Regions from separate parts of the Anoxybacillus kestanbolensis genome, predicted to be linked through region 4. Evidence: predicted binding sites of a transcription regulator. Region 4 holds the regulator's gene; each other region holds the start of a gene.
The links. The regulator Rex, encoded in region 4, represses fermentation and respiration genes when NADH is low (regulators of the CRP and FNR family bind a similar motif). The targets are predictions, from matches to a motif close to TTGTGAAATATTTCACAA.

Region 1 (6,312 bases), on a different contig from region 4:
TTTCGCCGCGTCCATCGCCGAACCACCGCCGAGCGCGATGATGACGTCTGGCTGGAACGCATGCATCATGTCGGCACCTTTCATCACTGTTTCAATCGATGGATCTGGTTCCACTTCCGAGAAAATTTCGCAATGCACATAATCTGGACGTTTACGCAAATAGTATAACACTTTATCAACATAGCCGAGCTTCACCATGTCTGGGTCTGTAACGATAAAGGCACGTGAGATGTTTGGCATTTTCGCTAAATATTGTGTCGCATGTTTTTCAAAATAAATTTTTGGTGGAACTTTAAACCATTGCATGTTTACATTCCTTCTCGCTAATTTTTTAATATTAATTAAATGTGTCGCACCGACGTTTGTCGAAACGGAGTTGCCTCCAAACGTACCGCAACCGAGCGTCAACGACGGAATGTATGCGTTATAAATGTCCCCGATCGCTCCTTGTGAAGATGGCGCGTTCGAAATAATTCGTCCCACCTTCATTCGCTTACCGAATTCAAGAATGACGTCTTGATTTTCCGAATGAATGACAGCGGAGTGGCCAAGTCCACCAAATTCAAGCATTTCTTCTGCCCGCTTTAATCCTTCTTCTGTGCTATTCACCTTATAACAAGCCAATACCGGACTTAATTTTTCACGAGAAAGCGGTTCTTGAGGACCGACGCTTTTTAACTCGGCTACGAGAATTTTTGTATCAACTGGTACATCAACGCCTGCCATTTTTGCGATTTCATACGCTGGTTTACCGACGATATTCGGATTGACTGCACACGTATTTTCATTGATGACAAGCTTTTCAACTTTTTTCTTTTCTTCTTCATTTAAGAAATAGCACTTATTTGCGATCATTTCGTTTTTCACCGCATCATAAATCTCTTTATCAATAATGACCGCTTGCTCCGATGCACAAATCATCCCGTTATCAAACGTTTTGGACAAAATGAGATCGTTCACCGCACGTTTAATGTTTGCTGTTTTTTCAATATAACAAGGTACGTTACCAGGTCCGACCCCTAACGCTGGTTTTCCTGAGCTATATGCCGCTTTCACCATGCCTGCTCCACCTGTCGCAAGAATGAGTGAAACACCAGGGTGATGCATCAATTGTTGCGTCGCTTCGACAGAAGGAGTTTCAATCCATTGAATACAATGTTCTGGCGCACCTGCAGCAATCGCCGCATCCCGTAAAATGCGTGCCGCTTCACTGCTGCATGTTTGAGCGGATGGGTGGAACGCAAAAATGATTGGATTGCGCGTTTTAATAGAAATGAGCGCTTTAAACATTGTTGTTGAAGTCGGGTTCGTGACTGGGGTTACCCCGGCGATAACGCCAACAGGCTCAGCAATTTCAATGATGCCTTCCTGTTCATTTTCGCGAATAACGCCGACGGTTTTATCGTATTTAATGTTATGGTAAATATATTCTGTCGCAAAAATATTTTTAATGATTTTATCTTCATATACACCGCGCTTTGTTTCTTCAATGGCTAGTTTCGCTAAATACATATGTTTATCAAGCCCAGCTAACGCCATTTGCTTGACGATATGATCGATCGTCTCTTGATCATAGTCACGAAACGCTTTTAACGCTTTTTGCGCATTGGCTACAAGCGTATCAATCATTTTCGTAACTTCTTTCTTTTGGTCTAATACTTTTTCCTCCACAGCCATATAAGCCCCTCCCATAATCATTTTTGTGAAAAACTTCACAAATTAGTTGAAAATAAAAATGTGATTGTTTTCACATTTTTATTTTAGTGAATTAGGCTTTGTTTGTGTGTGTCAACTTTGTGAAATATTGAGCAATTGTATTGTATAAGAGAACCGCTTCTCATGAAGAAGACGGTTACTCACATACTGGATTGCGTGGAATTTTTGTAAAAGAAATATCGTTGTACATACGCGTATTCCGCTTAACAATGACGACATAATTTACTGTCCATATATAAGAAGGAATTTCTTGATCATCTTCAAACATCATTGCTTCAAATTCATCACCAATCATTTCTTCGAATAGCTCCAATGTATATGTTTCCGCATCTGTGGAAAAGTTTCTCCATTCGCATATAAGCATCAGCTGTCACCTCAACTTTTCTTTTGTTACCATCATTGTAACATTCTTTTCCCTAATTTAAATTGTGAAATATTGAACAAATCATGAATATTACTTATTCGTTATATACGCTTGTTTTGGATGATTTGGTTGATCTGGATACTTTAAGCGCATTTTCCCTTCCGCTAATAGCTTTCCTAAATAATTATTGCGCAATCCGTCTGGCGTTCGATCTAGTAAATGGGATAACTGTTTTAACATTAATGGTCGACGGGCACATAACTGCAAAATGACTTCTTCCATCTTAGCCGGTGCAAGTCTTTTTTTCTTACGCGCAATTTCAGCAATGCTCCATAGCTCCTGATCGATATTTCTTTCTTCTTCCTCATCCAATTTATTTACGGAGTTGAATGAGATGTTTACGGAGTTATCATCTTTATTTACGGAGCTATCCTTTTTATTTATGGAGTCAAGCACTTTATTTACGGGGTTTATTTCAATATTTAAGGAGTTTGGGTCTTTATTTACGGACTCAAACTCATTATTTACGGAGTTTTGGTCGTTATTATAGGAGTTGTTTTCTTTATTTATGGAGTTTGATAATGGTGCATCGCCCATCCAATCACTCAATACCTCGATCTCATTTATATAGTCGTGTCTTTCTGGGAAGGACACAATAGGCAATGTAACAACCGTTCGTTTTTGAAAATCATATTGCTCAACAGCAAATTGTTGTGAGTAAATTGTCTCCATCGTTTTTAAACCGACTCCAGCACGTTTACAAAACTGAATGTAAATAAACATTTTAAACATATTTGGATTGCGCAAATAGCTGACTCCACCACTATTTGCTTGTTCTAAAGGAATACCAAACAAACCAGGGTTAGACATTTGAATACATGATCGCTGCCGTTCAACAATAATCCCTCCATCACCGCTATAATCAGCATGGACGATTGCATTCATTAACGCTTCATGGACAGCGTCTTTTTCAACTTGTGATACGTCGTTGACCTCGTGCATCACTTTAAAATAAAAATCATAAATATTTCCCGACCATGTTCCGTCCTGTGAAGTAAAACGGTTTGACCAATGCAGCTCATCATCTCCATATTCACGATACTCTAAAAAGTATTGTGGTAAAACTTCTGTAATCATTCGCTCTTCGCTAAACATAAGAAGTCCTGCGAGTGTGAGTCCCTCTTTGTTTGTGTCTCGTATTTTTCCCCATGCGCCGATTTTATATAAAAAATCTTTTGTTTCTAATCCGTTCCACGGGTGGTTTGGTTTCACTTTTGCAAATTGTTCGCGATAATGGCGAACAGATTCTAAATGCAGCTCATTAAGCCCATAATGTTCTAACACGACGTTATCTTGTAAACGAATATTTGCATCTTTATTCACTTTAACTCTCCCTCTTACGTTATGTTATTAAAACGTTTCGATACTCGTCTATTTCCATTTTATCATCTTTGCAAATGTTCATCATAAACTTTTCGATTTGGGGAAAATTAAGAAAAACATGGGTATGGAGGAACAAAAACATGTCTTTACCAAAGTTATCTCAATCGTATTGGCTACAAACAACAACGCTTCCGTCTTTTCCATCTTTGACGCAACCGATTGAAACGGATGTAGCGATTATTGGTGGAGGAATAACAGGTATTACAACCGCTTATTTGCTCGCTAAACAAGGCGTGCGTGTCGCCGTCATCGAAGCAAATCGGCTATGTCACGGCACAACAGGGCATACGACGGCAAAAATAACTGCCCAGCATGATCTCATTTATCATGAGCTGATTGCTCACTTCGGTGAGGATAGCGCTCGTCAATATTACGAAGCAAATAGCGAGGCAATACAGTTTATTTTGCAAACAATAAAAGAAAACGATATGCATTGCGACGTATCGCTAGAAGATGCATACATATATACGACTGAAGAAACGCAATTATATAAGCTCGAGGCGGAATGGAAAGCATATGAAACGATCGGCATTGACGGAGCATATGTCGATCAACTGTCGCTTCCTTTTTCCGTTCAAGGTGCAATCATGATGCGCAACCAAGCGCAATTCCATCCGCTCCATTATTTAAAAACATTAGTGGAACTCGCTGTCAAACATGGGGCATCTTTTTATGAACAAACCGTTGCACAACATATTGAGACATCGACAAGACCGGTTGTACAAACGAAAAATGGAGCAACGATCACTTGTGACACCGTTGTCATTTGTACTCATTTTCCGTTTTTCGATCCTGCTTTTTACTTCGCACGACTGCATGCAGAACGATCATACGTCATTGCAGTCGAGTCGCATGAACGATTGCAAGGCATGTATTTAAGCGCAAATGAGCCAAAGCGATCGTTGCGATATACGATGATAGACGGAAAACCTCTTCTTTTCGTTGGTGGCGAGTCACATAAAGTCGGACAAGGAACCAACATGATTCGTCACTATGAAGCGTTACAATCATTTTCAAAACATATATTCGGATTGTCGGACGTGCAATATCGCTGGTCGGCGCAAGATCTTGTCACACTAGACAATCTCCCATACATCGGTCCGATTCGCACAAGCCTTCCACACATACTTGTCGCGACAGGATATCGTAAATGGGGCATGACGACAAGTACAGTTGCTGCTCATCTGTTAGCCGATTTAGCGTTACAAAAAGAAAATCGTTACGCTCAACTGTTTGCCCCGTCACGCTTTGTCGCTGATCCATCACTCAATCACTTACTGACGGAAGGAATCGATGTCGCGAAACACTTCTTAATCGGAAAGCTTGAATACGCCCTTCGTACCCCTCGCGACATATCGCCAGGAGAAGGAGCTGTAGTCAATGTAGACGGAAAACGGGCAGGTGCATACCGCGACGAACAAGGAAGGCTATATGTCGTCGATACGACATGTACACATATGGGATGTGAACTCGAATGGAATAATAGCGAACGGTCATGGGACTGTCCTTGTCACGGTTCACGCTTCTCTTTCAGCGGAAAAGTACTAGAAGGGCCAGCAACTGAACCACTTCGACAGCTTGAAGGGGATGAATGATGAACAGCATACAACAAACGCTTACGCATTCGCTTGATATGAATGAACAAACGTTGCGTGACTATTTCACAAAAACTCCCGACCTCATTTATTGTCATATATGGATTGGCGAGCCGAAGAAAAGAGCATTGCTCGTATACCTCAACACGCTCGTTGATAAAAATTCGATTAACAATAACATTATTGATCCGCTTTTATTTGAAACGAAACAAATTGAAGAGACGACGGACATTCAATTGCCGATCGGGTCGAAATCATATACGACAAAATGGGAACACGTCATTCAACATGTGTTTCAAGGAGAAACCGCGCTATTGCTCGATGGCGATAACCGCGTATTGCTGTTTTGGATACACAAGGATGGCCGCAACGAGCGATCACTGAACCGCAAATTGAATCATCGCTGAAAGGATCGCACCAAAGGTTTATTGAAACGTGCGAAATGACTATAGTACACGTTGGATGATCGCTTCGTTTTTACGCTTACTGCGCCTGCTTGCCTTTTTCATGGCGATTTTTTACCGTCAGCTTACATTGCGGCTCTTTCGTCCCATTACGGGATTATTCCGCTCAATTTATTGTTAACGGTCGGCGAATCGCGCGAACGCGTTCCACGACGTGTTATATCGTGATCCGAAAAACTCAACTACTGCGAACTTTATCGTTTTTGACGGCCCGTTAAAAAATTTAATGTACATTCGGCCTGATGATAAGCCTCGTCTATCTGTCGCCATTCGAGACGTATTGCTGACAGCTGATAAAGGGAAGCAAACGACAAAAATCAATCTTCTTCAATTTCGTCGTTTATCGATTGATCGCGCTCAAACGCCTTTTGCGCCGATGATGAAAGTATATAAAGGGGATCTCGTCGCAGGCGGGATCGCTTTATTTAATGAGAAACGAAAATATGTCGGCTCGTTATTACAAAAAGAAAGCCCATATTTTGCGATATTGCAAAAGCGTGTCAAACCGACAACCTCACTTACGTCACCAATTAAAACATTAACAAAACGAACGGAATACGTAAGCATCTCTATTGAATATGGCGATGTTTCATATAAACCGTCGTTTCAACACGGAACATTTCGTTTTGATGTGCGTATGAAATTAAGCGCCGTCTTAACGGAATCTACAACGTACCTAAATATGAAAAAAGATTAAGGAGAAAGTTGAAAAATTGCTCGCCAAAGAAAT
Region 2 (6,312 bases), on a different contig from region 4:
GTCGGGCCGAAGCACAGTATCACCGTGATCCGCGTGAATTAACGTTTGAAGAAGGGAAGCGATTAATTGATGATATTTATGAAATGGATCAGCCTCTTCTCGTGTTTACAGGTGGAGATCCGCTTATGCGTCCAGATGTGTACGATATTGCTAAATATGCGATTGATAAAGGACTTCGTGTATCGATGACCCCAAGTGCAACACCAAACGTGACAAAAGAAGCGATCCGAAAAGCAAAAGAAGTAGGCCTTGCTCGTTGGGCGTTTAGTTTAGATGGACCAAACGCTCAAATTCACGATCACTTTCGTGGAACATCTGGCTCGTTCGACTTAACAATGAAAGCGATTCAATATTTACACGAACTCGACATTCCCATTCAAATAAATACAGTCATCTCTCGTTATAACGTTCATGTGCTTGACGAGATGGTGCAACTTGTTGAAAAGCTCGGCTGCGTGCTTTGGAGTGTATTTTTTCTCGTACCGACGGGCAGGGGAAAAAAGACAGATATGATTTCGCCTGTTGAGCATGAAAAAGTGTTTCGTTGGCTTTACGAAACGAGCAAACGTGTACCGTTTGATATAAAAACAACAGCAGGACAACATTATCGTCGCGTTGTTTTACAACAAAAAATGCGAGAACGTCAAATTCACGGTGACATTCGTTATGAAGATGTGCTAATGAAAGGATTAACTGGACAAGTAGACGGACTAGGGCGTGCCCCAAAAGGAGTAAACGATGGAAACGGTTTTGTATTTATTTCGCATATTGGTGACGTATATCCAAGTGGACTATTGCCTGTAAAAGCAGGGAATGTACGTGAACAACCGTTATCCCATATTTATCGCCATTCTCCAATTTTCAAACAGTTAAGAAATCCAGACGGATATAAAGGAAAATGTGGCGTATGTGAATTTCGTTACGTTTGTGGTGGATCGCGTTCAAGAGCATATGCGGTTACAGGCGACTACTTAGCAAGCGAACCGTACTGCATCTACATCCCAAAAGCATGGCGTCAAAAAGAAAAGGTCGGCGAATAGCCGGCTTTTTTCTATTCATCCATACAGGCGATAAGTTCCTTATTTGTGTAAATTGGGAACTTGTCTTTTTTCTACAAACATTTTATTCATATGAAAGAACGTATGAAAGTTTTGTGAACATAACAAAAATTGTGAACAATATAACAGTACTGATCGATAAATTTTTTTACGATAAAATTGTCAAACGATAAAGCGAGGGGGGGAATAAAGATGGAACGATTAAAACAATTTCTTCGAGTTGGTCATTTACCGACACTTCTTTCGTCTTTTTTGTACTTTGATATTAGTTTTATGATCTGGGTGATTCTTGGGGCAACAGGAACGTTTATTGTGGAAGATTTAAGATTGACCCCTGCACAAAAAGGAATGATGGTAGGAATCCCTGTATTAGGAGGAGCGTTGCTTCGTATTCCAATGGGACTATTAGCAGACCGATTCGGTGGTAAGAAAATGGGAATGATCGGAATGGTTTTGACATCCGTGCCTCTTTTATGGGGTTGGTTGTTTGCTGATACATTGACACAAATTTATGCGCTTGGATTGTTATTAGGAGTAGCAGGAGCTAGTTTTGCCGTCGCTCTTCCTTTAGCAAGCCGTTGGTATCCGAAAGAACATCAAGGTTTGGCGATGGGAATTGCAGGTGCGGGAAATAGCGGAACGGTTTTAGCAATGTTGTTTGGTCCTCGTATCGCAGAAGAGTATGGTTGGAATAGTGTATTTGGATTAGCGCTCGTTCCTCTCTTTGTTGCTTTTATTGTATTTATCATCTTCGCAAAAGAATGCCCGACTGCGGTAAAACCAGCAAAAATATCGGAATATATGCGCGTGATGAAAATGAAGGAAACGTGGTTGTTTAGCTTTTTTTATAGCTTATCTTTTGGTGGATTTGTCGGAATGACGAGCTATTTAACACTATTCTTTTTCGATCAATACGGAGTAGATAAAGTGACGGCAGGAGATTTTGTGACGCTTGTCGTATTTGCGGGAAGCTTTGTTCGGCCAATTGGTGGCTATTTAGCTGATAAATATGGTGGAATGAAATTGCTCGTTTGGCTGTTTACAGGCGCTACTGTTACATTGGTGATTGTCGGTATGCTTCCGTCTGTTTATGTTGCATTAGCTCTTTTGTTTACCACACTTATTTTTTTCGGTACAGCGAATGGGGCACTATTTCAAGTCATTCCAAATGTATTCCCGAAAGAAGTCGGATTATTGACAGGTTTTGTCGGTGCAGCAGGTGGATTAGGAGGGTTCTTTTTACCTAATATTTTAGGTTTATTTAAACAATGGACGAATTCATATTCGTATGGCTTTTGGTGGGTAGCAGCAACTATGTTTGTTGCAATGCTTATTATGAGACGATTGCGAAAAACGATCGCTTAAATATCATTTTTTAACATTGTATGAACGTTTCTGAATATGTGATGCACATCACATTCTTATTTATGTGGTTTCTTTATGATGAAAGTACAACAATCATTTTTATAAATCATACTTCAAAATTTTTATAAATCATACTTCAAAAAGGAGAGATAACGTTATGAGTCAACCATTGAAAACGGCTTCAGAAAACGGTGAACGGACAAGTCGAATTGGTTCTTATTGGAACCCAGAAGATCCATTATTTTGGGAAAAAGAAGGAAAAAAACATGCTCGTCGAAATCTGTGGATCTCTGTTCCAACGTTAATGTTGGCATTTATCGTTTGGCAAATTTGGTCTATTACTGCAGCACGTTTGAATGACATTGGATTCCAGTTGACGCAAAGTCAATTATTTACGTTAGCCGCTGTTCCGGGGTTAGTAGGTGCAACATTTCGTTTTGTTTACACGTTTGCTGTTGGGAAATTTGGCGGAAGAAACTGGACTGTTTTTTCGACAGGAATACTACTTGTTCCCGCAATCGGTGTAGGATTAGCCGTACAAAATCCCAATACACCGTATTGGCTCATGTTGCTGTTAGCGGCATTCTGTGGACTTGGTGGTGCAAATTTTTCCTCAGCATTAGCGAATATTAGCTTTTTCTTCCCGAAAAAAGAAAAAGGGACAGCACTTGGTATCAACGGCGGTCTTGGAAACATGGGAGTGTCTGTCGTTCAATTTGTGACACCCCTAATCGTAACTATTGGTGTATTTGGAGCGATCGGTGGTGAACCACAAGTACTCGCAGACGGCTCAAAAGTTTGGTTACAAAACGCTGCATTTATTTGGGTCATTCCGATTGTGTTTTTTACGATTTTAGCATATTTCGGTATGGATAACTTACCAAACGCAAAGCAATCTGTATCGGAGCAGTTTGTCATCGTCAAACGAAAACATACGTGGGTAATGACATGGCTATATACAGCGACATTCGGTTCGTTTATCGGGTATGCAGCGGCCTTTCCACTTTTATTAAAATCACAATTCCCAGAACACGTATCACTTGCCTTTTTAGGAGCATTTTTAGCGGCGGCATTCCGTCCGGTTGGGGGATGGTTATCTGATAAATTGGGTGGAGCACGTGTAACAAACTATGTCTTAATTATCATGGGTCTTGGTGCTGCAGCAGTCATGTATTTTACAACGGAAAAACACTTTATCGGATTTATCGTATCTTTCTTGATCTTATTTATTGCTGCAGGGATGGGATCTGGATCGACATTCCAAATGATTCCAATCATCTTCCCGCCAAAAGAAGCGGCACCTGTTCTCGGTTTTACAGCCGCATTTGCAGCGTATGGTTCATTCTTTATTCCGAAATTATTCGGTTGGGCAGCTCAAAATACTGGCACACCAATTACAGCATTTTACTTCTTTATCGCATTTTATGTTGTATCAATTGCATTAAACTGGTATTATTATGCTAGAAAAAATGCGGAAGTGAAATGTTAGAAGAATAAAAGGGGATATCTGTAATAGATATTCCCTTTTGATATATGGAGGGACTAAAGTGAGAAAAATGTGTTTTTTTATTATGATTTTGTTATTAGTGGCATGTAATCCTCACGCCGCTCAACCAAATGCGACACCATCCATTAAAGTTGCGGCAGCTGCAGATTTAACCCATGCATTTAAAGAAGTTGGGGAGCAGTTTAAAAAAGAAACGGGAATAGACGTTACATTTATTTTCGGTTCGAGTGGTCAGCTAGCAGAACAAATTAAGCAAGGGGCTCCATTTGACATGTTTGCTTCAGCGAATGTAGCGTATGTCGATGAACTTATTCGTGACCGTGTTGCTCTTGAACAAACAAAAAACATATACGCCTTTGGGCGCATTGGGCTTGCCGTAAAAGAAGGAGTAGCTGTAACGTCATTACAAGATTTACTGAAACAAGAGGTAAAAAAAGTGGCAATCGCTAATCCAGATCATGCACCATATGGATTAGCAGCAAAACAAGCGTTAATAAAATCTGATATTTGGGAGCAAGTAAAACCGAAGCTTGTTTATGGCAAAAATATTGCTGATACACTTGCTTATGTGGAATCGGGCAACGTTGAAGTGGCGATCGTGGCACTTGCACTAATGAAGGATCATCATCTTCCATTCTACCTTATTGATGAACATATGCACGAACCGATTCGCCAAGCTGTCGTCGTCGTAAAAACGACGAAACATGAAAAAGAAGCGCGCGAATTTCTCACATTTTTAAAAGGACCAATCGGTACAAGCATCATGAAAAAGTATGGTTTTATCATTCCTGAGGAGGAATAATTGTGGAGGCGGTCAATCTTTTTCCGCTCTTTCTGTCATTAAAAGTAGCAACAATAGCAACGGTTTGTGCGCTTGTTGTCGGATTGCCCATTTCTTACTATTTAAGTCGTTCTAACGATAAAATAAGTGATATACTTGATTCTTTATTTACGTTGCCAATCGTATTGCCCCCAACCGTTCTCGGTTACTATTTACTTGTACTACTTGGTCGCTCAAGTCCAATTGGTCGTTGGTTGGAAGAAGCATTTGGGATTTTGATTGTATTTACACCGACAGGAGCGGTTGTTGCCGCTTTTGTTGTCGCTTTGCCGTTTTTTGTAAAAACGGCACGGGCAGCATTTGCAAGTATTGACGAGCAATTGTTGAATGCGGCGCGCGTACTTGGACGATCGGAGTGGGATATTTTTTTTACTGTCGTCATTCCGCTTTCTTGGCGAAATATCGCATCAGCGACTACGCTTGTTTTTGCGCGTGCGCTTGGGGATTTTGGTACGACGCTTATGGTTGCAGGAAGCATTCCGAATGAAACGATGACGATGTCGATCGCTATTTACGATGCATTGCTTGCAGGAAATAAAAAAATGGCAAATATACTTGTCATCATCATGACGAGTGTATCTGTTGTTTTATTGTATACGATGAAACGATTAGAGAAGCGAATGATGCGAGGGGAAAACGATGCTTTACGTCGCCATTAAAAAAACATTTTCGCATTTTCAGTTAGATGTAAATTTTACAATACACAAAGGGGTCATTGGTATTTTAGGACCATCAGGATGTGGAAAAAGTTTAACGTTACAAAGTATTGCGGGGCTGCAACGGCCAGATGAAGGCGTTATTCAATTGAATAATCATTTGTTTTTTCATTCGGACAACCGAATTCACGTCCCCACCCGTCATCGAAATGTCGGGTATATGTTTCAACATTATGCCCTTTTTCCCCATTTGACCGTTTACGAGAATATTGCGTTTGGCTTAAAAAAATGGCCAAGAAAGCAAGTGCAACATACGGTTATGAACATGATTGAAAATATCGGATTAAAAGGGTATGAGAATCATTACCCCCACCAATTATCCGGAGGACAGCAACAACGAGTGGCACTTGCACGAACGCTTGTTACAAAACCGAGTATATTATTGCTTGATGAGCCGTTCTCAGCGTTAGATCACCATACAAAACGAGCGATGGAACAACAATTTTTTTCTTATTTACAACAACATTTTTCAGGAATCGTTCTTTTTGTGACACACCATTTAGAAGAAGCCTATCGGTTATGCGACGAGCTTATGTTGTATGATCGTGGTCGCATCATACAACAAGGAAAAAAAGAACGTGTATTTCATGAACCAGAAAATGTACAAGCAGCAAAAATTGTTGGATGTAAAAATATATTTCCTTGTACGTTTGTTGAAAAGGGAGACGAGGTGATTGGTTATGTCAACGGTGCACAATTAATCGTCCCTGCACATAAAAAAAAGAGCGGGGCGACATATGTTGGTGTTCATTCGCACCATATTCGCTTTGTTGATGATGCGATATGCAACGCATTTCCTTTTCGTATCATTCGTGTTGCTTCACA
Region 3 (6,312 bases), on a different contig from region 4:
CCGCCTTTTCACTGAATGTATGAGCGAGTTCTCAATCCTGTTCTTCGAATAAATGAATCAACTTTCACGTGAATTTCTAATTTAGGAAAATATTTGTTATGCCATAATTTTTTCATTTCTTTCCATTCCTCTGGATACGTTCGATGAACCACCTCTCCAAATCCAAAAATGTCGCTTTTCTTCTTTTGAGCAGTATGTACTGCTTCTTTCACCTCTTTTTTTATCTCCTGTTGTATTTTTTTTTCGAGCTCTATTATTTGCTTTGGATCTGTGAAGTCAATAGAAACAAATGTTTCGCTAATATCTCCCTCTGTTTTAATAAAAACCGATATTATTGGATTCCCGTCTTTTAGTTTTGCTGTTACCTTTGCTTGCGCACGCATCACCTTATAGGACAATCCTTCCTTAGATTCACCCCAATCAATATTTACACTTGTTTGTTTCACTTTATTAAGTACCCACAAAACCCCACGAGCCTCTTCATTCTTCATCCAGCCAACAAGCTTCCCATTCTTAAAAACAGCTAGTTCAGCAGCGCGAAGACGTGCCGAAGGTTCAATAGTACGAACATTATCTTGTTCGTCTCCCTTCTGCCAATCACCGACAATACGAAAACTACTTATGACAACTTCTTTTCCATCAAGCGAAAAATTTTCGATGATTTCCCTTATGCGAGTATCAACGTTTTCTCCTAACAAATCTTTTGTAAATTGCAATGTTTTAATTATTTGATTTGCAGGAATTTTATCGATCGGCGTAAGTACAGATAATAATTGTTTCGCTGTTTGTTTACGCGCAATAATAATATTCGCTGCAGGTCGAAACTGGGGATTGCGCTCAACAGCATCAAGAATTTGCTGAATTCCTTCTTTCGCAAGCTCCTCCCCAATGACAACAAGGTTTGTATGAGAATAATATGGAATGCGTGATATTTGTTTTGATGCCTTCCGACTTGCCTCAACTAACGTATCGCCAGTTGATGTATACAAGGCAACGGGAAGCCCTGCGCTCCCTCCCCCTCTTTGAGTCGCCCCTGCTACGTTTCCAGGATTGACAATTTGAAATGTCGACATATATTTTCCATCCCTTTTATCTATACCAACTGCAATAATGAATGCTAAGTCTGTCAGCTCTCTTTTGCTCCAACAACCGTAAATAATACACGTAAATAACAGGACAAAGATGAGGAAAAGATATCGTTTAATTTGAATCCCCTTCTTTCTCTGTTTGTTGAGGCGGCTTTGGACGTTGCCCCCCCTTTTGACGAACCGTGTCTGTATTCATGATCAAGCGAGGTCTCTCTTTTAATCCCCATAACGGAAAACGTATAAATGTATCACCTATATTTTCTAAAATAAGGGGAGCAAGTGGTGCCATGTATGGCACTCCAAATGACCGAAGACTACATAAATGAATAGTCATTAAAATCATGCCAATCAAAATGCCATAAAAACCAAATAAAGCAGCTAGTACCATTAGGGCAAAACGAATTAAACGTGCGGAGATAGCAATTGCAAACGATGGTGTCGCAAAGCTAGCAATTGCCGTGATGGACACAACGATAACCATGGCTGACGAAACAAAACCTGCTTCTACAGCAGCTTGTCCGATGACGAGCGCTCCAACAATCGATACAGCCTGTCCAACAGCCCTTGGCAAGCGCACTCCAGCTTCACGCAAAATTTCAAACGTCACCTCCATGAGCAATGCTTCAATAAAAGCGGGAAAAGGAACCGATTCACGTTGTGCAGCAATTGCAATGACAAGGGAAGTAGGAATCATTTCTTGATGAAATGTCGTCAGTGCAATATACACAGACGGTGCAACAAGGGAAATAAAAAAAACGAGCACACGTAAAAAACGCAACGCTGTCGCAATATCAAAGCGTGCATAATAATCTTCTACAGCTTGAAAAAATTGTATAAATACAGTTGGGACAATAAGGACAAATGGCGTCCCCTCTACAAAAATAGCGATTCTTCCTTCCAACAAATTAGCCGCAACACTATCTGGTCTTTCCGTATGATAAACAGTTGGAAACGTTGTAAATGATTCATCTTCAATCAATTGTTCAATATATCCAGATTCAAGAACGCCATCTATACAAATGCGTCGCAATCGACTACGCACTTCTTCAACAATTTTGTCATTTGCAATTCCTTTAATATACATGATACGGACATTTGTTTGTGTCACTTCACCTAATGTAATGCCTTCTACCCACACATGTGGATTTTGAATTCGTCGGCGGACCATAGCAACATTTGTTGCCAACGATTCCGTAAAACCCTCACGTGGCCCTCGAATAGATAGTTGTGTACTCGGTTCTGTAATCGCACGATACTCACCACCTTTTACTGATACACCAACTGCTTCTAGCATCCCATCAATAAATAAAATGACTTCCCCAGACATAAGCGAGGAAAATATGTCGTGCCATTGCTGAATGCGCCGTGTTGTATTAGCTGTAGCTATTTTTTGTTCAATATAGTCTAGATTGCAACTACTTGAAGGAAGTGATAATTGTACACTTATTTCAAGCAACAATTGCTGAACAATATGTTCATCAACCATTCCGCTCACAAAACAAAGTGCAGCAGGCAAATCGTCCTCCTTTCCAAGTAAAAAACGGCGGATGATGATATCTGCACTATTTCCAGTAATATCTCTCACTTTTTCTATATTCGCATGTAAATTCTGCTCAATCGTCCCGTATATGCCCTTTTGTGCCAACAACCCATATGCATGCGTATGCTTTTCTTTCTTACCTTTCGATCGTGTCCACATCTTTCCTCCTCCATCCATTGTCTCCTTGATAGTTAGAATAAGCATACAATGCGTATATTATGCAAAAGGAATAAACGTACAAAAAGGTCAGATGCTAAATAAAAAGTGCATCCATGGAGATGAAATGATGAAAACTGTCGTGGTTTGTATCGTTATTTCTATGTTGTTAGGCAGTATAGCGATTAGTATGAATTTATTGCTAGGAATGAGCATTCATCAAGCTTGGCTTGACATTTTCAATCCTTTTCAAGTAATGGAACCAATTGAACTAGCCGTTTTGTTCTCTCTTATCAGTCTATGGATATTTAACACATGCCTTCACCTGTTTCGAAAAAAGAACCAACATAAAAAACCCGAACAGCGTCCGCATTAAGCGAACACCGTTCGGGTTTTTTCTCTTCTCATCCCTAAAGGAACGTATACACAAAACGGTTCACTTTCCATATAATCTCCCGTGATCGCATATGCCCGAGCACGCGATCCGCCACAAACGTAACGAAATTCACAAATGCCACATTTCCCTTTATATAAATCTGGCTGGCGCAACTGTTTCATCACTTCCGATTCGCGATAAATGTGCGATAACGGTTGCTCGCGCACATTGCCGCATACGATCGGAAGTAAACCACTTGGCATGACATCTCCTGTATGGGAGACGAAAACGAAACCGTTGCCGTCATTGACACCTTTTGGCGCTCGTTTTAATCCATCAATCATCGAAGCATGGTCAGTCGTAATCGCATGCTCATAACGAATATCCCCTGCATCAATGCATTTTTCACGCATTTTTTGTTGAATGACAACACGACGATAATGTTGCGCCGCTGTCGTTTTAATATCATACGGTGCTGTTTTACTCAATTCATACAACCAACGAAACACTTCTTCATGCTCGGCTGGAGTAATGCAATCATTCATTTGCCCACGACCAGTTGGTACGAGTAAAAAGATATACCACATCACCGCCTTTAACTCCGCAACTAATTTCGCCATTTGTTCTAAATGATCGTAGTTATAACGCGAAATGACCGTGTTGATTTGCAGTGGCATATGTAACTCGTTCAAATAACGAATATTTTCAATTGTTAAATCAAACGAACCCGGTGTACCACGAAATCGGTCATGGATGTCGGCCGTCGGTCCATCTAAACTAAACGCCCAGCGCGACAATCCGATCTCTTTTGCTTTTTTCATTTTTTCTTTCGTTACATTCGGGGTTGCGCTTGGTGTAATGGAAACACGCATTCCTTTTTTTATCGCATACTCAGCAAGATCAAACAAATCTTCGCGCATCATACAGTCCCCGCCCGTAAACACAAGCATCGGATTGTTCATGTCATATATGTCATCAATTAATCGAAGCCCTTCTTCATATGTTAGCTCGCGCGGATCGGGGAACGGTTGAGCATCGGCACGACAATGGACACATTTTAACTGACACGCTCTCGTCACTTCCCAAATGACAATAAACGGATTTTCGTTATAATCGATCGCACGCGCATGTTTATGCATCTCTCATCACCAACTTTTTGTGTTATTGTTCACATTCATTATAGACTTCGTATTGCATCATGCACTCACGCGTTTTTGACGATTTTTTTAAACATAGCGCTTTGCTATGGTACAATGAAAACAGGAAAATAAAGGAGTTGAAAAAAGATGAAATCAGAAAAAGAAAAAATGGTAAGTGGTCAATTGTATCGAGCTACCGATCCGGAGTTAGTGAAAGAACGAGAACATGCTCGTCGCTTAACAAGGCTATTTAATCAAACGTTAGAAACAGAACATGAACGACGCATTTCTTTATTAAAAGAACTATTTGGCTCAACAGGTCAAAACGTATATGTTGAACCCCCTTTTTATTGCGATTACGGATACAACATTCATGTCGGGGAAAACTTTTTTGCGAATTTTAATTGCGTTTTTTTAGATGTATGTGACATTCGTATCGGGGACAACTGTCTCATTGGCCCCGGCGTTCATATTTATACGGCAACGCACCCCATTGATCCAATCGAAAGAGCGTCCGGTTTAGAATACGGAAAACCAGTAACGATCGGCGATCATGTGTGGATTGGTGGCGGAGCAATCATTAATCCGGGCGTAAACATTGGAAATAACGTTGTCATCGCTTCAGGAGCTGTTGTCACAAAAGATGTTCCTGATCACGTAGTCGTCGGAGGCAATCCGGCAAAAATTATTAAAAAACTGAACGAATAAAAGGCTCCCGTGAAAAGGAGCCTTTTATTTATGCAAAATAAACGACATAAATGACCGCCGCAAGTACGATGCGATAAATCGCGAACGGAACGAGACGCACGCGGTTAATTAAACGTAAGAAAAAGCGAATAGCTAACAATGCAAAAACAAAAGCACTAATAAAACCAACAACGAAAAATGGTAACGCATCAAACGTGATGTACTGCCAGTTCTTCAACAACGAAATGGCGCTTGCTCCTGCCATAATTGGCACCGCCATAATAAATGTAAAATCAGCTGCAGCACGATGGCTCATGCCAACAAGTACGCCACCTGAAATGGTCGAACCTGAACGCGAAAAACCAGGCCAAAGCGATAAACATTGAACAAGACCGACAATAAACGCCTGCTTATACGTAATGTCATCTACAGTTTGTGCTACTGTTCGTTTTCCGAAACGATCCGCTGCGATCATCAACAAAGCTCCAAGCACGAGCCCAATGAGCACCGTTTTTGTGGAAAATAAATGTTCATCAATATAGTCTTCAAATAAAACCCCCAACACTCCAGCAGGCAAAAGACCAACGAAAATGTGCATCAGCGTCAAGCGTGGTCCTTTTCTCACTTCACCTTTTCGTAAATAAAGCAACTCAAAAAATTTATCTTTAAACACAACAACCGCAGCTAAAACTGAACCGAGCTGGATGACGACTTTAAACGTATTCGCCCCATACTTTCCTAAAAACTCGCTCGATTTTAGCCACATGTCATCAACAATAATCATATGGCCTGTCGATGAAACAGGTGCAAACTCTGTCGCTCCTTCCACTAGCCCTAAAATGAGCGCTTTAATTAGCTCTATGATATGCATGTATGTCCATCCTTTCTTGTTTGGTTAAATATGTATAATCCCTTACAGGCGCCTACTCTATTGTACTACAAACATTTTCATTGTACCACTTACATGCGAAAATTACTTAAAACAAGAAAAAAACGGCCACGCACAAAGGTGCGTATGGCCGTCTTTTAAGAAGTCGATGCTATTTTTCGTTTATTCTGATATTCACTCACATATCTGCGAAGATACGGAATTACCCATCGATCAATCCCAAACTTTCCTGCATTCGCTCCTGCAACAAGAATGAAAAATGTTAATAAAACCATTTGTGGGTTTGTACTTGTTGTACCTGAAAACATAAATGCGAAATTCATTACAGCTCCCATCAGAGCAGCAAATGTTGTAAACACACCTAAAAGTAACGCAATGCCGACAAGCACCTCTCCCCATGGTACGAGAAAGTTAAAAAATCCAACGTTTGGCAACGC
Region 4 (6,312 bases):
TGCAACCGATCAGTCTAAAAGACGTTTACATTCCAAAAGAAGACCTCTCTATGCAAATACTGTAGACTCCGTTTATTCTCTTCCCTCTATCCAAAAAGAAAAGGAACACCGGGGTCACTCCCAGTGTTCCTTGTTTTTTTATAGGGATTACATCATGCCGCCCATGTCAGGCATGCCAGGTGTGTTTTTGTTTTCTTCTGGTTTGTCAGCAACGACTGCCTCAGTTGTTAAGAACATAGCGGCAACAGATGCTGCGTTTTGAAGTGCAGAGCGAGTTACTTTTGTTGGGTCAACGATACCTGCTTCGATCATGTCAACCCACTCGCCAGTTGCTGCGTTGAAGCCGATGCCAGGTTTTTCTGTTTTTAAGCGTTCTACGATGACAGAGCCTTCTAAACCAGCGTTTTGCGCGATTTGACGAACTGGCTCTTCAATCGCACGAAGAACGATTTTCACACCAGTTGCTTCGTCGCCTTCAGCTTCAATGGCTGCAACTTTGCTGTATACGTTCATTAACGCTGTACCACCGCCGGCAACGATACCTTCTTCAACTGCCGCACGTGTTGCGTTTAATGCGTCTTCAATGCGTAATTTACGCTCTTTTAATTCTGTTTCTGTTGCAGCACCAACTTTGATTACCGCAACGCCACCAGCTAATTTCGCTAAGCGCTCTTGTAATTTTTCACGGTCAAATTCAGAAGTTGTTTCTTCTAATTGTGCACGAATTTGGTTGATGCGTGCTTGAATGTCTTCGGCACGACCAGCGCCATCAACGATTGTTGTATGTTCTTTTGTTACAACAACTTTCGCTGCACGACCAAGGGAAGCAATTGTTGTTGATTTCAATTCGCGACCTAACTCTTCTGTGATAACTTCGCCACCTGTTAAGATCGCGATATCTTGAAGCATCGCTTTGCGACGATCACCGAAGCCAGGCGCTTTAACTGCAACAGCTGTGAATGTACCACGAAGTTTGTTCACAACTAATGTTGCAAGCGCTTCGCCTTCTACATCTTCAGCAATAATTAACAATGGCTTACCTTGTTGAACAACTTGCTCTAATACAGGAAGAAGTTCTTGAATGCTTGAAACTTTTTTATCTGTAATTAAGATGTATGGATTTTCCAATACAGCTTCCATTTTATCAGAGTCTGTAACCATGTATGGAGATACATAACCACGGTCAAATTGCATACCTTCCACAACATCTAATTCTGTTGTGAAACCTTTAGACTCTTCTAATGTAATGACGCCATCTTTACCAACACGTTCCATCGCTTCAGCGATAAGTTGACCAACTTCTTCGTCAGCTGCAGAAATAGCTGCAACTTGAGCAATGGAGTCTTTGCCTTCGATCGGTTTCGAGATCGCTTTTAATTCTTCCACAGCGACCGCAACAGCTTTTTCAATACCTTTGCGAATGCCCATTGGGTTCGCACCAGCTGTTACGTTTTTCAACCCTTCGCGAATCATCGCTTGCGCTAATACAGTCGCTGTTGTTGTACCGTCACCAGCAACATCATTTGTTTTGCTTGCTACTTCCGCAACAAGCTTTGCACCCATATTTTCAAACGGATCTTCTAATTCAATTTCTTTTGCGATTGTTACACCGTCATTTGTAATTAATGGAGAACCGAACTTTTTCTCTAATACAACGTTACGACCTTTTGGACCTAATGTTACTTTTACTGCATCAGCTAATTTATCTACACCGCGTAACATCGCACGACGAGCTTCTTCGCTGAATTTAATTTCTTTTGCCATACATCTTACCCCCTTGATGATGATTTTTTTTGTTAAGTATTTTTGTACGCTTTATATGTTATCAGGCGAACGATTAACCAATCACAGCTAAAATGTCACTTTCACGCAAAATTAAGTATTCTTTTCCATCATATTTTACTTCTGTACCCGCATATTTTGAGAAGATGATGCGGTCACCAACGCTTACCTCTGGAGCTACGCGCTCACCATTATCAAGAACGCGACCTGAACCAACTGCCACAACTTTTCCTTCTTGTGGTTTTTCTTTTGCTGTGTCTGGTAAGACAATTCCGCTCGCTGTTTTTTCTTCAGTTTGAATTAATTCAATGACAATACGATCGCCTAGTGGCTTCAACACGGCAAACGACCTCCTTAATTAGATTTTCGTTCCGTTATTAGCACTCATTCTTATTGAGTGCTAACACACTTATTATATTAATGAACTTTTTTCAATTTTGCAAGTAGGAAGTTAAAAATTTTTCAATACATATTTCCCTCTTTCATTATGTCTTTCCTTTCGAAATTCATACAAAAAATATGGTAAAATGAAAAAGTATTTATTTTGTAAAAAGGGGTTGACCATGTGAAAAAACAATATCGGTATGTCATCATTACATATATCGCCATGCAGCTATCGAGCTTAGTCGGCGTCCCTTTACTTGCACATAGCGGCTTTGTCAACGCATCAAATAAAGAAATAGCTTTTTCGATCGCTTCTGGTTATTGGGCTGTTATTAGTTTCTCGATTGCTCTTTTTCTCGTTCTTTATTTTATGAAAGAAGATATGAAATACTCATATGATCGCCATCAAGCATCGATTGGCATGTCATTCTTTTGGGCAATTGGGGGGTTTTTGCTCGCTCTTTTCGCCCAAGGCGTTGCAGCAAACATCGAAGTACACCTCTTTGGGGTCGAAATGGGGTCCGAGAACACGAGACGGATCGTCGAAATGGTCAAACTTACACCAGCTCTTATGCTCGTCACTTCAATCGTTGGTCCAGTTTTAGAAGAAATCATTTTTCGAAAAATTATTTTCGGAACGCTGTATCAAAAATATAACTTTTTCTTATCAGCCATCATCAGCTCGCTTTTATTTGCTGTTGTTCATTTAGAGTTCGAACATTTGCTTCTTTATGCAACGATGGGATTTGTATTTGCTTTCCTATATGTCAAAACAAAGCGTATTATCGTACCTATTGCAGCACATGTACTGATGAACACCTTTGTCGTTGCAATTCAAACATTATTTGCTGAAGAAATCGAAAGCATTATGCGTGAGGCAGAACGAATGCAATTCGTAATTTGGAGGCTGTTTTCATGAAGTCTGAACCGTTGTTTTATTTTCTCACTGGCATTTTATTTACTTATTTTGCTGTCCATACCGCCGATGATGGTATTTGGGACATCACAACGATGCTATTTATTTTAATTGCTACATTTGATTTCGGCGCAGGAATTCGTTCTTTACGAAAAAAAACCTCCCGCTCGTAAACGGGAGGTTTACTCATTTCCGTAATGTTTTAAAAAGTAAACGAGTGACTGCAATTCGACCGCTAAATCAATATGGTGAACACGAATATGTTCTGGCACATGCAAGCGAGCAGGCGTAAAGTTTAAAATCCCTTTAATGCCTTTTTGAACAAGTCGGTCAGTAATCGGCTGGGCAACTTGAGCAGGAACGGTTAAAATCGCTACCGTAATCCCTCCAAGCTTTTCTTCCAATTCATCTAAATGATAAACCGGAACCCCTCCGACTTTTGTTCCCACTTTATCCGGATCAACATCGAACGCCATTACGATTTTCGTATTGTTATTTTTGCTAAAATTGTAGTTCAAAAATGCTGTCCCTAAATTACCGACGCCAAATAACGCTACTTCTGTCGTTTCATCTTGGTCTAACGTTTTTCGGAAAAACGACAGCAAATAATTCACATTATATCCGTATCCTTTTTTTCCAAGCGCACCAAAGTATGAAAAATCACGGCGAATCGTTGCTGAATCGACTTTTACAGCTTCGCTTAACTCCGCTGAAGATACACGTTGCTTGCCTGATGCATGCAAGTTTTTCAAAAAACGATAGTACAACGGTAGTCGCTTTGCGGTCGCCTGCGGAATTTTTGGTTGTTCATTATTCACGAGTCAATCCCCCACATTTCCTTTCACAAATAGTTAGCGCTTTCATTTTTCTCTCCTATACGTCTAAAAAATTCTCCCCACTTCTAAACTATACACTATTTTTTTCATTCTGTCTTTCCTTTGTACCCTTTATTATTATTTTTGTCAAATTTGTTATTCGTACACTAGTGTTGCCGAATATCAAGAAAGTACGTTACACTATCAAAAGAAGATTGAGGTGAGAAAGAATGATCATTTTACAAGTAAATCAACTATCCAAATCATATGGAGCGGAACAAGTTTTATCAGACATTAAGCTTGAAATACAAGAAAAAGACCGTATTGCGTTAGTTGGAAGAAATGGCGCGGGAAAATCGACATTATTAAAAATCATTGCCGGACAGTTGTCATACGACACAGGCGAAATCATTAAACCGAAACACGTAACGATCGGTTATTTAGATCAATATACAGGGTTGCAAGCTCATCGTTCCATTTGGGAAGAAATGCTCGATGTGTTTGCCCCGCTACAACAAATGGAAAAACAATTACGCGAACTAGAACAACAAATGAGTTTACATGATGCTGACTATGAGCGCCTACTTGAGCAATATGATCGTTTACAAACAGAATTCAAAGAAAAAGGCGGCTATCAATATGAAGCAGATATTCGTTCGGTTCTTCATGGTCTCCGCTTCCCACAGTACGATTATACGACAAAAGTATCTACATTAAGCGGTGGACAGCGGACGAGGCTAGCGCTTGGTAAACTGCTCCTTACAAGGCCCGATTTGCTCATTTTAGACGAACCGACAAACCATTTAGATATGGAAACGTTGCAATGGCTTGAACAATATTTAAAAAATTACGATGGGGCCATTCTTATCGTCTCCCACGATCGCTATTTTCTTGACCAAATCGTGACACAAGTGTATGAACTATCACGCACAAAAATAAAAAAATATGTCGGAAACTATACAAGCTACTTACAACAACGTGCTGAACAATTTGAACAACAACTAAAATTGTATGAAAAACAACAAGAGGAAATTACAAAATTAAAAGATTTTATTCAACGCAACATCGCTCGTGCATCAACAACGAAGCGAGCACAAAGCCGTAGAAAACAATTAGAAAAAATGAATATCATCGACAAGCCACTCGGTGATGAAAAATCGGCATCGTTTCGTTTCGAAATCGAACGCCCAAGCGGAAACGACGTGCTGACAGCTAACAACTTAGCAATCGGTTACGATCACATCATCGCAACAAACCTTTCATTCCGTATCACTCGCGGAGATAGTATTGCGCTAATTGGACCCAATGGAATTGGAAAATCAACTCTTTTAAAAACGATCATCAAACAACTCCATCCAAAACAAGGAGAAATACGCTACGGAACAAACGTACAAATTGGCTATTATGATCAAGAACAAGCACAATTAACATCAAACAAACGAGTGATCGACGAACTGTGGGACGAAGATCGATTAAGAACAGAGAAAGAAATTCGGACCATTCTCGGCAACTTTTTATTTTCTGGTGACGACGTATTGAAGCCTGTTCAGACGTTAAGCGGTGGAGAAAAAGCGCGACTCGCTCTCGCTAAACTCATGATGAAGAAAGCAAACGTATTAGTTTTAGATGAACCGACAAACCATTTGGATTTAGATAGCAAAGAAGTGCTAGAACAAGCGCTCATAGAATACCCAGGAACAATTATATTCGTTTCACACGATCGTTATTTTATTAACAAAATTGCAACAAAAATATATGAGTTATCCACAGACGGTCTTGTTGAGTATTTAGGGGACTATGATTATTACGTAGCAAAAAAAGCAGAGCTGCTTGAGCTTGGACAAATTAGCCAAAAAACTAAAACGGGCGAATCGTTGTCACCAAAACGTTCGTACGAAGAAGAAAAAGAACGAAAAAAATTAGAACGACAACGACAACGAAAAATCGAACAGCTAGAAACGGAAATGGAGCAAATCGAACAACAAATTGCTACGTATGAACAACAATTATATGATCCTTCCTGTTACAACGACTATGAAAAAGCTCGAGACACACAAGCGCACATTGACGCCCTAAAACAAAAATTTGATGAACTATTCGAACAGTGGGAACGTTTACAACAATAATAATGGGCTAGCTCCACTTGTGGACTAGCCCCATCTTTTTACACAAACATATCCACAGAAAAAACACCTAAATATAAGTTATTCACGGACTTTTCCACATTATCCACAACAACAAAAGAAAAATCCCCCATTTTGTTGTGGTTAACTTGTTATGATAAAATAACATACAATCAACGTTTTCCACATTATTCACATGTATGTGGATAAAATAATCCACAACAAGCTGAATTGTTCTTAGAAAAATTCGTATGACAATTAGAAAAAGGTGCCCCATTGCTTTTGGGACACC

Region 1: adhE (bifunctional acetaldehyde-CoA/alcohol dehydrogenase) is a predicted target of Rex. The motif match lies at 1,701-1,718, and genes of this name have one in related genera.
Region 2: BO219_RS05465 (nitrate/nitrite transporter) is a predicted target of Rex. The motif match lies at 1,170-1,187, and genes of this name have one in related genera.
Region 3: BO219_RS04310 (TIGR04053 family radical SAM/SPASM domain-containing protein) is a predicted target of Rex. The motif match lies at 4,317-4,334, and genes of this name have one in related genera.

What each region holds. Positions count from the first base shown of each region.
Region 1 is NZ_MQAD01000010.1:44,083-50,394, reverse strand. Features, by position in the region: gene adhE (bifunctional acetaldehyde-CoA/alcohol dehydrogenase) at 1-1,677, opposite strand, end outside; gene BO219_RS07765 (hypothetical protein) at 1,853-2,080, opposite strand; gene BO219_RS07760 (transcriptional regulator) at 2,171-3,463, opposite strand; gene BO219_RS07755 (FAD-dependent oxidoreductase) at 3,604-5,118, shown strand; gene BO219_RS07750 (spore germination protein) at 5,118-5,525, shown strand; gene BO219_RS14955 (hypothetical protein) at 5,495-5,584, shown strand; gene BO219_RS14800 (spore germination protein) at 5,554-5,703, shown strand; partial or broken gene BO219_RS14950 (Ger(x)C family spore germination C-terminal domain-containing protein) at 5,737-6,312, shown strand, end outside.
Region 2 is NZ_MQAD01000005.1:598,717-605,028, reverse strand. Features, by position in the region: gene BO219_RS05470 (TIGR04053 family radical SAM/SPASM domain-containing protein) at 1-1,040, shown strand, start outside; gene BO219_RS05465 (nitrate/nitrite transporter) at 1,251-2,423, shown strand; gene BO219_RS05460 (NarK family nitrate/nitrite MFS transporter) at 2,581-3,912, shown strand; gene modA (molybdate ABC transporter substrate-binding protein) at 3,980-4,732, shown strand; gene modB (molybdate ABC transporter permease subunit) at 4,735-5,430, shown strand; gene BO219_RS05445 (sulfate/molybdate ABC transporter ATP-binding protein) at 5,411-6,312, shown strand, end outside.
Region 3 is NZ_MQAD01000005.1:380,964-387,275, forward strand. Features, by position in the region: gene BO219_RS04295 (Ger(x)C family spore germination protein) at 9-1,211, opposite strand; gene BO219_RS04300 (spore germination protein) at 1,201-2,787, opposite strand; gene BO219_RS14640 (YczF family membrane protein) at 2,915-3,160, shown strand; gene BO219_RS04310 (TIGR04053 family radical SAM/SPASM domain-containing protein) at 3,157-4,299, opposite strand; gene BO219_RS04315 (sugar O-acetyltransferase) at 4,447-5,007, shown strand; gene BO219_RS04320 (undecaprenyl-diphosphate phosphatase) at 5,036-5,857, opposite strand; gene BO219_RS04325 (DoxX family protein) at 6,013-6,312, opposite strand, start outside.
Region 4 is NZ_MQAD01000032.1:3,154-9,465, reverse strand. Features, by position in the region: gene groL (chaperonin GroEL) at 148-1,764, opposite strand; gene groES (co-chaperone GroES) at 1,838-2,122, opposite strand; gene BO219_RS13205 (CPBP family intramembrane glutamic endopeptidase) at 2,348-3,085, shown strand; gene BO219_RS13200 (YdiK family protein) at 3,082-3,255, shown strand; gene BO219_RS13195 (redox-sensing transcriptional repressor Rex) at 3,265-3,900, opposite strand; gene BO219_RS13190 (ABC-F family ATP-binding cassette domain-containing protein) at 4,128-6,023, shown strand.